DNA from 2 places in the Streptomyces sp. NPDC041122 genome. Region 2 is predicted to be linked to the other one. Evidence: riboswitches for the same ligand, from Rfam matches in the RefSeq annotation. Region 2 holds a riboswitch; the other holds the start of a gene.

Region 1 (7,246 bases), 120 kb from region 2:
GCCCGCACCTCGTGGACCCGCACGGCCCATGCGCCCTGATGGGCGGCGATGGCGGAGAGCGCCGCCGTCGCGGCGTCGCGTTCGCGGGCGGGTGGTGGCGTGCCGTCACCGTCGGACAGGACGCGTCCGAGGAACCTCTTCCGGGAGCCCGCGACCAGCACGGGACGGCCGAGGGAGCGGAGTGCGGCCAACTCGGCCACCAGGCGCAGGTCGTGCTCCGCTTCCTTGGCGAAACCGAGGCCCGGATCGATCACGAGACGCTCGGGAGGGATGCCGGCGCCCACGACGGCGTCGAGCCGGGCGCGCAGTTCGGCCACGACCTCGGCGACCACGTCGTGGTACACCGCCCGGCTGTTCATGTCGTGGCTGAACCCGCGCCAGTGCATCACCACGAAGGGAACGCCGCTCGCCGCCACGACGGGGAGCATCGCGGGGTCGGCGAGCCCTCCGCTGACATCGTTGACGAGGACCGCGCCCGCCGCGACCGCCCGCTCCGCGACCGTGGCACGCATGGTGTCGACGGAGACCGTGACGCCCTCGGCCACCAGGCCCCGGACCACGGGGACGACCCGTCGCAGCTCCTCGTCCTCATCGACCCGTGACGCGCCCGGGCGGGTCGACTCGCCGCCGACGTCGACCAGATCGGCGCCCTCGGCCATGAGGTCGAGCCCCCGCTTGCAGGCCGCGGGCGTGTCGAACCAGTGGCCGCCGTCGGAGAAGGAGTCCGGCGTCACGTTGACGACGCCCATGACAGCGCATCGACCCCAGTCGGGCAGTCCGTCGACCGTGTGACGGCCCGGGTGGCTGTGCATATGTGGTGTTCTCCGATGTGCCGGGGGAGGGGTGGGGCCGGGGCGCCGTCGACGCCGCGGCCCCACCTCCTCGGGGATCACGAGGCGGACAGTTCCTCGCGGACGGTCCTGGCCGCGGCGACCAGGTTCTCCAGGGAGGCACGGGTCTCGGGCCAGCCGCGGGTCTTGAGGCCGCAGTCCGGGTTCACCCAGAGCCGCTCGGCGGGGATCGCCTCAAGTCCCTTACGCAGCAGGGCCGCTGCTTCCTCGGTGCTCGGTACGCGCGGGGAGTGGATGTCGTACACGCCCGGGCCGGCCTCCCGCGGGTAGCCGTGGGCGGCGAGTTCGCGGGCGACCTGCATGTGGGAGCGGGCCGCCTCCAGGCTGATGACGTCGGCGTCCAGGTCATCGATGGCCTGCACGATGTCGCCGAACTCGGCGTAGCACATGTGCGTGTGGATCTGCGTGTCCGGCCGTACCCCGCTGGTGCTGAGGCGGAAGGACTCGGTGGCCCATGCCAGGTAGGCGGAGTGGTCGGCGGCGCGCAGCGGCAGCGTCTCGCGCAGGGCGGGCTCGTCGACCTGGATGACCGAAGTCCCGGCCGCCTCCAGGTCGTTGACCTCGTCGCGCAGGGCGAGCGCGACCTGGCGGGCGGTGTCGCCGAGTGGCTGGTCGTCACGGACGAAGGACCAGGCGAGCATGGTGACGGGGCCGGTGAGCATGCCCTTGACGGGGCGGCTGGTGAGCGACTGGGCGTACGTCGTCCAGCGCACCGTCATCGGCTCGGGCCGCGAGATGTCGCCGGCGAGGACCGGCGGGCGGACGTAGCGGGTGCCGTAGGACTGCACCCAGCCGTGCTGAGTGGCGAGGTAGCCGGTGAGCTGCTCGGCGAAGTACTGCACCATGTCGTTGCGTTCGGGCTCACCGTGCACCAGCACGTCGATGCCCGCCTTCTCCTGGAAGGACAGGACCTCGCGGATCTCGTTCCTGATGCGCTCCTCGTACCCGGCCGTGTCGATCCGCCCGGCCCGCAGGTCGGCGCGGGCGGTGCGCAGTTCGGTGGTCTGCGGGAAGGACCCGATGGTCGTCGTCGGGAGCAGCGGGAGACCGAGGGCTGCACGCTGGGCCGCCGCACGCTCCGCGTACGGCTGGGAGCGTCGGGCGTCGGCGTCCGTGACCGCGGCGGTACGGGCGCGGACGGCCGGGTCGCGGGTGATGGTGGAACCGGCGCGGGAGGCCAGGTCGGCGCGGTTCGCGGCGAGTTCGGCCGCGATGGCTTCGGTGCCCTGGGAGAGGCCGCGCGCCAGGACGGAGATCTCCCGCGTCTTCTGCCGGGCGAACGCCAGCCAGCGGGCGACCTGCGGGTCGATGTCCCGCTCCGCGGTGGCGTCCAGCGGGACGTGCAGGAGCGAGCAGGACGCGGCGACGTCCACGCGGTCGGCGAGCCCGAGGAGTGTGCCGAGGGTGGCGAGGGACCTCTCCAGGTCGTTGATCCAGATGTTGCGGCCGTTGACGACACCGGCGACCAGCCGCTTGCCGGTCAGTCCGCCGACGGCGGCGAGGTCGTCGAGGTTGGCGGCGGCCGTCTCGGTGAAGTCGAGGGCCAGGCCGTCGACGGGGGCCTTGGCCAGAATGCCGAGCGCGTCACCGAGACGACCGAAGTACGAGGCGACCAGGAGCTTGGGGCGGTCGGTGAGGGCGCCCAGGTCGCGGTAGGCGCGCTCGGCGGCGTTCAGCTCGGCCGGGGTGCGGTCCTGGACCAGGGCGGGCTCGTCCAGCTGGACCCACTCGGCGCCCGCCGCGCGCAGGTCCGCGAGCACCTCGGCGTAGACGGGCAGGAGCCGGTCGAGGAGCGTCAGCGGGTCGAAGTCGGCGGCCACACCCGGCGCGGGCTTGGCGAGCAGGAGGTACGTCACGGGGCCCACGAGGACGGGACGCGCCGTGTGCCCGATCGCGAGGGCTTCCGTCAGCTCGGCGACCTGCTTGGCGGAGTCGGCCCGGAACGCGGTGTCGGGCCCCAACTCGGGCACCAGGTAGTGGTAGTTGGTGTCGAACCACTTCGTCATCTCCAGCGGCGCCACGTCCTGCGTGCCGCGCGCCATCGCGAAGTAGCCGTCGAGGGCGTCGGCCTGTACGGCCGCGCGGTGCCGCTCGGGGACAGCGCCGACCATGACACTGGTGTCGAGAACGTGGTCGTAGTACGAGAAGTCACCGGTCGGCACCTCGTGGAGGCCGGCGTCGGCCAACTGCCGCCAGTTCGACCGGCGAAGGTCCGCCGCGGTCTCCCGGAGGGCGGCAGCGGTGACGCGGCCCTTCCAGTAGCCCTCGATGGCCTTCTTCAGCTCCCGGTTCCGGCCCTGGCGGGGGTAGCCGTACACGGTGGCTCGTGCTGCCGCGGCTGCGGGCTGCGCTGTCACGGAACTCTCCTTCGCGAGATGTGTCCTGGTTCTCCCGGAGACCGGACGGGGCGCGAAGGGACGACTGACCGGACGGACCACGCCGCGGTCGGATGCCGCGCGTGCCGCTCGATATGTACGCCGACCCGCCCACGAGGTCACCGAAAGCGCCGCACGTGATCGGTCACGTGCGGGCAACGGGCAGGTCTTCGGACTCGCGGGCACGTCACGTGTCGGCCGGACACGGGACACCTACTGGCCGTCGCTTCCCGGACCCGGTCGGGTCCAGTGCTGATGACGGCGGTCGTTCCCACTCACCGCTGCGGGGCAGTCCCGGATTCCCACCGGGTTCCCTCTTACGACGCATCCCGCCTGGCGGACGGGGCGAACCAGCTGCACCGCTCACCCTAGGCGCACGGAAACCGATCGCACACCCCGGCCCGCATTTCGACATGTGAAGCGGGTCACGAGCGTGACACCGGGTGTCATCTCGCTCCGGCACACGTGAGAGGAGTGCCGGGCGGATCACCACTCCGCCCCGCACCCCTCTCCCGCAGCAGCCGCGGGCCCCTCAGCCCGGCGGCGGACCCGGGCCCCTCAGCCCCGGTCGTAGGTGTGGAACCCGCCCCTGCTCGGCAGGTTCAAATCGCCGCGTGGTACGGCGTGTTGGGGGGGCGATGCACTCCCGCGCGGCGCGGGCTGCGACCACGACCGCCTCGCAGGCCACGGTCGTGTCCAGGCCGGTGACTCCCCAGCCATCACAGTCCCTCCGGACGGTGCACGAGATGGCGCGTGTAGGCGTCCGTGGTGAAGAAGGCGGGCAACTCCCGTGCCAGCGCGGTGCGTTCGAAGAGTCCCCGGACATCGTCGAGCGGCGCCCACGGGTACTCCGCGCCGAGGGAAGCCAGTTCGTCCTCCAGTACCTCCAGGACCCGCTCCCGGTCGACGACCCGGTGCCGCAGCCACTGCCAGATCTGTACCCGTGCGATCTCCGCCGTGGCGGCGTCCTCCATGAGCCCGTCGAGGGCGACGGCGCCCTGCCCGCGCAGCCAGGCGGCGAAGTAGCGCAGCGCCACCGCGACGTTCGTGCGCACGCCCTCCGGGGTGGGCCGGCCGCTGGTGCGCCGCACGGAAAGGAGCTGCTCCGGCCCCACCTCGACGTCGTCGCGGGTGCGGTCGAGCTGATGCGGCCGCGGTCCGAGGACACCGTCGAAGACATCCCGGCAGACGGGCACCAGAGCGGGGTGGGCGACCCGGGAGCCGTCGAAGCCGTCCTCGGCTTCACGCTCCTTGTCGAGTCGCACCTGGGCGAGGGCGGCCTGGTGTGCCTCGGCGTCCCTGCCGGGTACCTGGGCGGCCATTCCACCGATGGCGTGGGCACCGCGCCGGTGACAGGTGCGCACGAGGAGCTCGGTGTAGGCGCGCATGAAGGCTGCCGTCATGGTGACCTTGGCGCGGTCGGGCAGCAGGAAGTCGGTGCGGTGCCCGAAGGTCCTGATGAGGCTGAACAGGTAGTCCCAGCGTCCCGCGGTGAGACCGGAGCTGTGTTCGCGCAGCTCGTAGAGGATCTCCTCCATGGCGACGGCGGCCGTGACGGTCTCGATCAGGACGGTGGCCCGGATCGTGCCCCGGGGCATGCCGAGGAGTTCCTGGGCGAGCACGAACACGTCGTTCCACAGCCGTGCTTCACCCCGGCCCTCCAGCTTGGGCAGGTAGAAGTACGGACCGTGTCCGGCGTCGATCTGCCGCTGGGCGCAGTGGAAGAAGTAGAGCCCGAAGTCCACCAGCGAAGCCGGCACGGCGCGGCCGTCGATCCGCAGGTGCTCCTCGGTCAGATGCCAGCCGCGCGGACGGACGACGATGGTCGCGAGCCGCTCACCGAGCCGGTACCGCTTGCCCTTCGGAGTGGTGAAGTCGATGCGGCGCTCGATGGCGTCCAGGAGGTTCAGCTGCCCGCCGACGATGTTGTCGCAGGTGGGGGCGGTGGCGTCCTCGAAGTCCGCCATCCACACCTGAGCACCGGAGTTGAGCGCGTCGACCGTCATCGCCCGGTCCGGGGGGCCGGTGATCTCCGCGCGGCGGTCGGTCAGGCCGGGGGCGGGCGGCGCCACCCGCCAGGAGGCGTCCGCGCGGATGCGGGTGGTGGCGACGGAGAAGTCCAGGGGGGAGCCGGCGGCGAGCCTGGCCGCCACGCGTGCCCGCTCCCTGAGGAGGTCGGCGCGGCGCTCGGCGAAGGCGTCGGCGAGGCGGCCGACGAAGTCCAGGGCCGCCGGCGTGAGGATCTCGTCGTGACGGTGGCCCCCTGGCGTGCCGAGGAGCTGGATGCGGCTGGTGGGCGCGGAGACGGGCATGAGGCTCTCCTCAGCGGGAGCGGCCGGGGGCCGGACGGAGACGGTCGTCCGGCCCCCGGCCTGATCGCAGGGTGGGGCTGGATGGGGTGGGGAATGACGGGCCCCGCCGACAGGGCCCGGGCGCGGCCTAGTGGAACTGCTCGGTCTCCGTGGAGCCGGCCAGCGCCGTGGTGGAGGAGGCCGGATTGACGGCGGTCGACACGAGGTCGAAATAGCCGGTGCCGACCTCTCGCTGGTGCTTGACCGCGGTGAACCCGTGCTCCTGCGCGGCGAACTCCCGCTCCTGGAGGTCGACGTAGGCGGTCATGCCGTGCTCGGCATAGCCGCGCGCCAGGTCGAACATGCCGTGGTTGAGCGAGTGGAAGCCGGCCAGGGTGATGAACTGGAAGCGGTAGCCCATCGCCCCCAACTCCCGCTGGAACTTGGCGATCTGGTCGTCGTCCAGCGCGGCCTTCCAGTTGAAGGACGGCGAGCAATTGTAGGCCAGCATCTGGTCCGGGTGCTCGGCGTGGATCGCCTCGGCGAACTCACGGGCCTGGGCGAGATCGGGCGTGCCGGTCTCGACCCAGATCAGGTCGGCGTACGGGGCGTAGGCGAGGCCCCGGGCGATCACCGGCGCCATGCCGCCCCGCACCCGGTAGAAGCCCTCGGCCGTTCGCTCGCCGGTCACGAACTCCGCGTCACGCTCGTCGACGTCGCTCGTGAGGAGGTTGGCGGCGAGCGCGTCGGTGCGGGCCACGATCAGGGTGGGCACGTCGGCGATGTCGGCGGCGAGCCGGGCCGCGTTGAGGGTACGGATGTGCTGGCCGGTCGGCACCAGTACCTTGCCGCCGAGGTGACCGCACTTCTTCTCCGAGGCGAGCTGGTCCTCGTAGTGGATGCCGGCCGCGCCCGCCGCGATCATCGCCTTGGTCAGCTCGAAGGCGTTGAGCGGACCGCCGAAGCCGGCCTCCGCGTCGGCGACGATCGGCGCGAGCCAGTCCACCGAGGCGTCGCCCTCGCTCGTGGCGATCTGGTCGGCGCGCAGCAGCGCGTTGTTGATCCGACGCACCACCTGGGGAACGGAGTTGGCCGGGTACAGGCTCTGGTCCGGGTAGGTGTGCCCGGCCTGATTGGCATCGGCGGCGACCTGCCAGCCCGACAGGTAGATGGCCTGGAGGCCGGCCTTGACCTGCTGGACGGCCTGGCCACCGGTCAGCGCGCCGAGCGCGTGGATGTAGTCCTGCTCGTGCAGCTGCCGCCACAACCGCTCGGCGCCGCGCCGGGCGAGAGTGTGCTCCTCGCGCACACGGCCGGAGAGTCGGACGACCTCGTCGGCCGTGTAGGTGCGCTCGATGCCCTGCCAGCGCGGGTCGGTCGCCCAGTGCTGTGCGAGCTCCTGAGCCGTTGCCGTCGTCGTCCCTGCCTGCGCCATGACCGTCTCCCGGGAGTGGTGAACTGTGCGAATACGTGGCACGGAGTGCCTGTGCGATGAAGGATGTGCGGCCCACCGATGCCGATTCGGCAGAGCGGGTGGTGCGAGCAAGGTGACTGCGCTTCCGGCCGGAAGGGTCGGGATCGCCGATGTCAGGGCATTGAATCGTGCCCCGACCTCGTTCCGTCCGGCGGTTCTCGGTGGGCCGTGACTCGACTTTGGCACTGGCACTCGGTGCCAGCAAGCGAGGGAAGCTGCCAACTTCTGCGCATCTTTCTCCCGCCTTTTGCCAAG
Region 2 (7,246 bases):
CGCGGCGCCCGATCCTTGTCGACGATCTGCGCCCTGATGCCCTCCACGAGGTCGGCCGAGGCGAGGGCCGCGCACGAGACGCGGTACTCCTGGTCCAACACCGCTTCCAGCGACCCCATTTCACGCGCCCGCCGCAACGCCTCCAAGGTCACCTTGAGGGCGGTCGGTGAGCGGGAGAGGAGTGTCTCGGCGGCCTCCTTCGCCGCACGCGGGCCGGCCGCCTGGAGCCGCTCGACGATCTCCTCGACCGTGTCGGCCGCGTAGCACGCGTCGATCCACCCCCGGTCTTCGATGAGTTGAGAGGGCGGGGCGTCGCACACGTACCGCGGGAGCACCTCGCGTACCGGCGCGTCGGAAAGGTCCGCCAGCAGGCGGGGCAGCGCGGACGACGGTACGAAGTGGTCGGCGAACCCGCACCTGAGCGCGTCGCCCGCCGCCACCTGGGCACCCGTGAGCGCCAGATGAGCCCCAAGGCCGCCCGGTGCGAGGCTCAGGAGGTAGGTTCCGCCGACGTCGGGCACGAAGCCGATGCCGGTTTCCGGCATGGCCACCCGGGACCTTTCGGTGACCACGCGCACGCTGCCGTGCGTCGAGATCCCCACCCCGCCGCCCATCACGAGGCCGTCCATGACGGCGACGTACGGCTTCGGGTAGTGCGCGATGCGGGCGTTGAGGCGGTACTCGGCCCGCCAGAATTCCCGGGTCGCCCCGGCGTCGCCGGTCGTGGCGTCCTCATGGATGGAGCGGATGTCGCCGCCTGCGCACAGGCCGCGCTCCCCCGCGCCGGTGAGCACGACGGTCTCGATCCCGGGGGCGTCCGCCCAGGCGGCCAGCGCCTCGTCGATACGGCACACCATGGTGTGGGTGAGGGCGTTGAGGGCCTTGGGGCGGTTGAGGACCACGTGGGCCGCGCGGCCTTCGACGCGGAGCACCACGGAGTCGTCGGCCGCGGTCATCGGACGGCCTCGGTGAGGCCGCGGGCGACGATGAGACGCATGATCTCGTTGGTTCCTTCCAGGATCTGGTGGACCCGCAGGTCACGGACGATCTTCTCGATGCCGTACTCGCTGAGGTAGCCGTAGCCGCCGTGGAGTTGCAGGGCCCGGTCGGCCACGGAGTAGCCGGTGTCCGTGGCGAACCGCTTGGCCATGGCGCACAGCTGCGGGGCCCGCGGGTCGCCCCGGTCGAGGGCGTCCGCGGCCTGGCGCACCAGCGCGCGTGCGGCGGCCAGTTCGGTGGCCATGTCGGCGAGGCGGAACCGCAGTGCCTGCGCGTCCAGCAGGGGCGCGCCGAACGCCTCGCGGTCGGCGAGGTGGGTGACGCTGCGGTGCAGTGCGCTCTGCGCGCCGCCCAGGGAGCAGGCCGCGATGCCGAGGCGTCCGCCGTTGAGGCCGGTCATGGCGATGCGGAAGCCGTCGCCCTCGGCGCCGAGGCGCCGGTCGGCGGGGATGCGCACGCCGTCGAGGATCACCTGGCGGGTGGGCTGGGCGTTCCAGCCCATCTTGCGTTCGTCGGCGCCGAAGGAGAGGCCGGGGTCGTCGCGTTCGACGACGAAGGCGGAGATTCCGCGGGGGCCCTCCTCTCCGGTGCGGGCCATGACGAGGTAGACGGCCGAGGCGCCCGCTCCGGAGATGAACTGCTTGACGCCGGTCAGCGCATAGCCGTCCCCGTCCCGTTCGGCGCGCGTCCGCAGGGCGGCGGCGTCCGATCCGGCCCCCGGCTCGGTGAGGCAGTAACTGCCCAGCGTTGCCGCGGTGCACAGGTCGGGCAGCCAGCGGGCGCGCTGCCTCTCGTCGCCGTACCGGTCGATCATCCAGGCGACCATGTTGTGGATGGAGAGGTAGCCGGCGATGGAGGGGCAGCCGGTGGCGAGGGCCTCGAACACGAGGGTTCCGTCGGTGCGGCCGAGCGCCGAACCGCCGTGTTCCTCGCGTACGTAGACGCCGCCGAGGCCCAGCGCGGCGGCCTTGCGCAGTACGTCCACGGGGAAGTGTTTGTCGCGGTCCCAGGCGACGGCGTGCGGCGCGAGGTGTTCCTCGGCGAAGTCCAGTGTGACCTCGGCCAGGGCGAGTTGGTCCTTGGTGAGGGCGGCGGGATGGTCGTTGGTGAGGGCGGCGGCCGTCGGTGTCATCGCCGTCATCCCATCGTCGGGATGGTGAAGCTCGCGCCTTCCCTGGCCCCGGACGGCCAGCGCGAGGTGACGGTCTTCGTACGGGTGTAGAAGCGCACGGCGTCGGGGCCGTGCTGGTTGAGGTCGCCGAAGCCGGACCGCTTCCAGCCGCCGAAGGTGTGGTACGCGACCGGCACGGGGATCGGCACGTTGACGCCGACCATGCCGGCGCCGACGCGGCGGGTGAAGTCGCGGGCGGTGTCCCCGTCCCTGGTGAAGAGGGCGACGCCGTTGCCGTAGGGGTGTTCGGTGGGCAGGCGCAGGGCCTCCTCGTAGTCCGCGGCACGGACCACACAGAGGACCGGGCCGAAGATCTCCTCGCGGTAGATCCGCATCCTGGGCGAGACGCGGTCGAAGAGCGTGGCACCCGCGAAGAAGCCGTCCTCGTGGCCGGGCAGGGTGACGTCCCGTCCGTCGACGACGAGTTCGGCCCCTTCGTTGACGCCGATGTCCACGTAGCGGCGGACCCGGTCGAGGGCGTCGCGGGTGACCAGCGGGCCGAAGTCCGCCTCGGGGTCGTCGGAGCGGCCGATGCGCAGCTCCGCGACGCGTTCCTTGAGGCGGGTGACGAGCGCGTCGGCGGTCTCCTCACCGACGGGCACGGCGACCGAGATGGCCATGCACCGCTCCCCCGCCGAGCCGTACCCGGCGCCGATCAGCGCGTCCACGGCCTGGTCGAGGTCGGCGTCCGGCATCACGATCATGTGGTTCTTGGCGCCGCCGAAGCACTGCGCGCGCTTGCCGTGTGCGGCGGCGCTCGCGTAGATGTGCGCGGCCACGGGCGTGGAGCCGACGAAGCCGAGCGCCTGCACGCGCGGATCCTCGATGAGGGTGTCCACGCTTTCCTTGCCGCCGTTGACCACGTTCAGGACGCCGGGCGGCAGCCCCGCCTCCAGGAACAGCTCGGCGAGCCGGAGCGGCACCGAGGGCGCGCGTTCGGAGGGCTTGAGAACGAAGGAGTTTCCGCAGGCGAGCGCGGGCGCGGCCTTCCACAGTGGGATCATCGCGGGGAAGTTGAACGGGGTGATCCCGGCGGTGACGCCGAGCGGTACGCGCAGGGAGTGCACGTCGATGCCGGTGCCGGCGTTGTCGCTGAACTCACCCTTCAGCAGGTGCGGGATGCCCGCCGCGAACTCCACCACCTCTAGGCCGCGTTGCAGGTCGCCGTGGGCGTCGGCGATCGTCTTGCCGTGTTCGGAGGAGAGCAGCCGGGCCAACGACTCCCGCTCCTGTTCGACGAGTTGGAGGAAGCGCAGCATCACGCGGGCGCGCCGCTGCGGGTTCCACTCGCCCCAGCCGCGCTGCGCCGCTTCGGCGTCGGCGATTGCCGCGGCCGTCTCGTCGCGCCCCGCCAGCGGCACGTGGGCCTGTACGGAGCCGGAGTTGGGGTCGTACACGTCGGCGAACAGCCCGGAGGCCCCGCGCACGTGCTTGCCGCCGATGAAATGTGTCAGTTCACGGACCATGAGAGCCTGCTCTCGTCAGGTGAGATCCGAAGATGGCACGGCAGGCCGACGGCACCGCCGGACAGGCGGATCGATGGGCCTGACGTGGGACGCGAAGGCCTAAGAGCCGTCGTGGAGTCGAGCGTCGGCGACGGCCGCCGCTCGCTTCGCCGGATCACCTGGGTCGTGGGTACGGACCGGTGCCATGCGTGTCTGCTCCATCCTCGTGGACAACACGGAACACCCCGCGGCCGGTATCCTGACTCCCGGATCAGCGCGCGTTCTCCCGCCTTCCCGACGGACTCGTCCGTCAGTGGCGTATCGCTCGGCGAGAACGCACTCCCCGGTCACAGTGGCGGGACCGCGCCGGATTCACACCGGCTTCCCTGCACCGCGGGCTCTGGTCACGAACATATAGTTGGACGTCCTAGTAAGTCCACCCCCGCCTTTCCGGCCACACGGGTCCGGACCGCGCGGCGGGCCGGCGGCCGAACGTGCCGCCGCGCCTTTGGGATCGTTTCTTCCTGTCGCTTCATCCCCGAAAGCGCCGTTGATGGCCGGGGCGGCCGGCAAGCGGCCTGACCGCGAACATGGCCAGAAATGATTTAACCTTCAACCTGTGCTAGTGGCATTCTTTTCAGGGCGACGCCGACCAGCATCGACGACCAGCCAACTACGCGCCTACGTACAGGAGATGACCGACATGACGCAGACACCGACGCAGATGCAGACACGGTCTGAGCCGCACGCCCAGGCCCGGTCCCTGCCCCTCCGTCTCCACCACCACGCCTGGATCACCGACGACCAGGAAGCCAACCGCCGCTTTTACGAGGACGTGATCGGCCTGCCGTTAGTGGCCACGTGGACCGAGCGCGAGGTGATGCACGGCGTCGAGCGCGCCTACAGTCACGCTCTCTACGGCCTGGCCGACGGCAGCGCGCTCGCCTTCTTTCAGTTCGCGGACCGCAACGACCAGGAGGAGTTCAGGACCAGCATCAACTCAACTCCTCTGCGCCACATAGCCTTCAAGGTCGAGGCCGGGGCACAAGAAGCCATTCGCGAGCGCGTCGAGGCGGCCGGCTCCGTGGACGCGAACCCTCACGTGATCGACCACGGCTTCTGTGTCTCGCTGTACGTCACGGACCCCAACGGGCTGATCCTGGAGTTCGCCGTCGACCACCCCGACGTGGAGAAGATCGACGTCGAGCAGCGCGCCACCGCACACGCCGACCTCGCCCGTTGGCTCGCCGGGGACCATACCAGCAACAACCGCTGGCGCTGATCCGTACCCCGTGGCGCAGGCCGAAGCGGCGCTTTTGCCTCAGACCGGGAGCGCGTAGCGGGACTGTGCGGGTCAGCTGACGCGCTGGAAGGCGCCGGCGGGTCCGATGCGGCCCCCCTGGCGGGCGTCGGCGGCGAGGTCCTCGGCGATGACGGTGATGCGGCGGACACGGCCACGCGGTAGCCCGTGCCGGCGCAGGATCCGGTAACCCACCTCGTGTCCGGGTCCTGTGGCGACCCGCTGAAGGTGGAGCGCTTCACCCTCACCCGCTCGCGCCGCACCTGACCCGGAGGAGCATCCACGCATGATCACCCGAACCGCGCTCGGCTCGCCCGGTCTCACCGTCAGCGCGATGGGCCTGGGGTGCATGGGGATGAGCGAGAGCTACGGCCCCGCCGACTGGGACGGCGGCCTGGCCACCATCGACCGGGCCCTGGAGCTGGGCGTCACGTTCCTGGACACCGCCGACGCCTACGGCACCGGGCACAACGAGGTGCTGGTCGGCCGGGCCATCCACGGCCGCCGGAACCAGGTGCAGCTGGCCACCAAGTTCGGCATCGACCGCAGTGCCGGCGACCCGGGGACGCCGCATCCGCGGTGCCCGGGACTTCGTGCTGCGCTCCTGTGACGCCTCGTTGCTGCGGCTGGGCGTCGAGACGATCGACCTGTACTACGCCCACCGGCCGCCCCAGGACGTGGAAATCGAGGAGACCGTCGGGGCGACGGCCGAGTTGGTCGCGGCGGGCAAGGTCCGCCATCTGGGCCTGTCCGAGGTCGACGGCGAGCTGCTGCGCCGGGCCCACGCGGTGCACCCGATCGCCGCGGTCCAGAGCGAGTACTCGCTCTGGACCCGCGAAGCCGAGGCGGTCACCCCGGTGATGGCAGAGCTGAGGATCGGGCTGGTGCCGTACTCGCCGTTGGGGCGGGGGTTCCTGACCGGCACCCTGGACCGCTCCACGCTGGGCGAGAGGGACTTCCGGCGCACCAACCCCCGCTTCGCCGACGAAGCGGGCGAGGCCAACGAGAGGATCGCGCAGACCGTGCGCGAGGTGGCCGACCGGCTGGGTGCCACCCCGGCCCAGGTGGCGCTGGCTTGGGTGTACGCCCAGGCCGAGCGGCTCGGGGTAGCGGTGGCCACCATTCCGGGCACCCGCAGCCCGGCCCGGCTGGAGCAGAACGCGGCCGCGCTGGAACTCGTACTGGACGCCGAGACGCTGGCCGCGCTGAACCCGCTGAGCGACCAGGTAGTGGGTGAGCGCTACGCCCCCGCACACACCGCTGAGGTCGCTCGGGGTTAGCCGGCGGGTTCGACGCGCACGACGTCCAGCTCGCCGAGGTCGTTGACGTCGCGCCACGCTGTGTACCGGGGTGCTGATCATCGTTCTGGACGGCAGCGTCGTCACCGTGGCGCTCCCCACGATCGGAAGGGAACTGGACTTCACACAATCGAACCTCGCCTGGCTCGACCACGCCTACATGATCGCCTTCGGTGGACTCCTGCTTCCATCTTCTTCATCAACGTGCCGATCGGCGCGGCCACCCTCCTCGCCGCCGTGTGTCTCTTCGAACCCGATCGGGGCCTCGGATTCCGCACCGGCGCCGACCTATTGGGGGCGTTTCTGGCCACCTCGGGCCTGATGCCGGCCGTCTACGCGATCAACAGGATCGAGAGCGAGGAACGAGCGGCCCAACTCCGGCCCGGCGACCGCCGTTCGGACGCCCAGCGCCCGGACGGCTCCCGCTCCGGCGTCCGGCCCCGCTCCCGCCTTCCGCTCCGGCGCCCGAGGCTCACTGACCGTCCTTCAGCTTGATGATCTTCCCGTCCTTGTCGACGGTGTGCGTCTCCCAGTACGTATCCCACTTGTCGCCGACGTGCTCAGGGACCTTGCCCGCGGGATAGCGTGAATAGCCCTTGGGCGGCTCCTCTCCCTTGGGGGCGCACGCGGATCCGCTGCTTCCCACCCTCAGAACCGGATACTCCCCGCCGCCGCAGGTCGCGTCCTCCATGGAACAGCCGGTGAGCACCGCGGCCGTCACGCCCGCCAGTGCGAGCCCCACGACCGATCGCACCGGCCGGCTTCCGATCACACGCGAGAGCGGACGAACTCGATTACCCTTGGTCACTGCTGGCTCCCTCTCCTCGGCTTCGGGTTGCACCCCCAGCCTGCGCGAGCCGGGCGAGCCGATCATGAGTACGGGTACTCAAACGCACCCGCGCGACCTCACAGGTAGTCCATCACCTGCGAACTGCTCGACGTGCCCTCCGCCGACCGGGACACGTTCCAGCGGCACACCGAGACGTCCATACCCCTGGCCGCCACCGAGGAAGAGCGAGAGGCAGCCATGGCG

The links. Region 2 has a riboswitch for cobalamin ahead of ACZ6B8_RS25530 (CoA-acylating methylmalonate-semialdehyde dehydrogenase). Riboswitches for the same ligand answer to the same signal wherever they lie in the genome.
Region 1: it holds a riboswitch for cobalamin, as region 2 does, so the genes downstream of both, metE (5-methyltetrahydropteroyltriglutamate--homocysteine S-methyltransferase) here and ACZ6B8_RS25530 (CoA-acylating methylmalonate-semialdehyde dehydrogenase) in region 2, are expected to answer to the same signal.

Annotation. Positions count from the first base shown of each region.
Region 1 is NZ_JBVIYQ010000007.1:153,893-161,138, forward strand. It holds gene folP (dihydropteroate synthase) at 1-812, opposite strand, end outside; gene metE (5-methyltetrahydropteroyltriglutamate--homocysteine S-methyltransferase) at 890-3,208, opposite strand; cobalamin riboswitch at 3,371-3,597, opposite strand; gene aceB (malate synthase A) at 3,946-5,538, opposite strand; gene aceA (isocitrate lyase) at 5,666-6,952, opposite strand.
Region 2 is NZ_JBVIYQ010000007.1:273,437-280,682, reverse strand. It holds gene ACZ6B8_RS25540 (enoyl-CoA hydratase/isomerase family protein) at 1-956, opposite strand, end outside; gene ACZ6B8_RS25535 (acyl-CoA dehydrogenase family protein) at 953-2,131, opposite strand; gene ACZ6B8_RS25530 (CoA-acylating methylmalonate-semialdehyde dehydrogenase) at 2,137-3,636, opposite strand; cobalamin riboswitch at 3,848-4,026, opposite strand; gene ACZ6B8_RS25525 (VOC family protein) at 4,319-4,897, shown strand; gene ACZ6B8_RS25520 (hypothetical protein) at 4,970-5,110, opposite strand; partial or broken gene ACZ6B8_RS25515 (aldo/keto reductase) at 5,202-6,195, shown strand; gene ACZ6B8_RS25510 (SCO0607 family lipoprotein) at 6,686-6,967, opposite strand; gene ACZ6B8_RS25505 (hypothetical protein) at 7,120-7,242, opposite strand.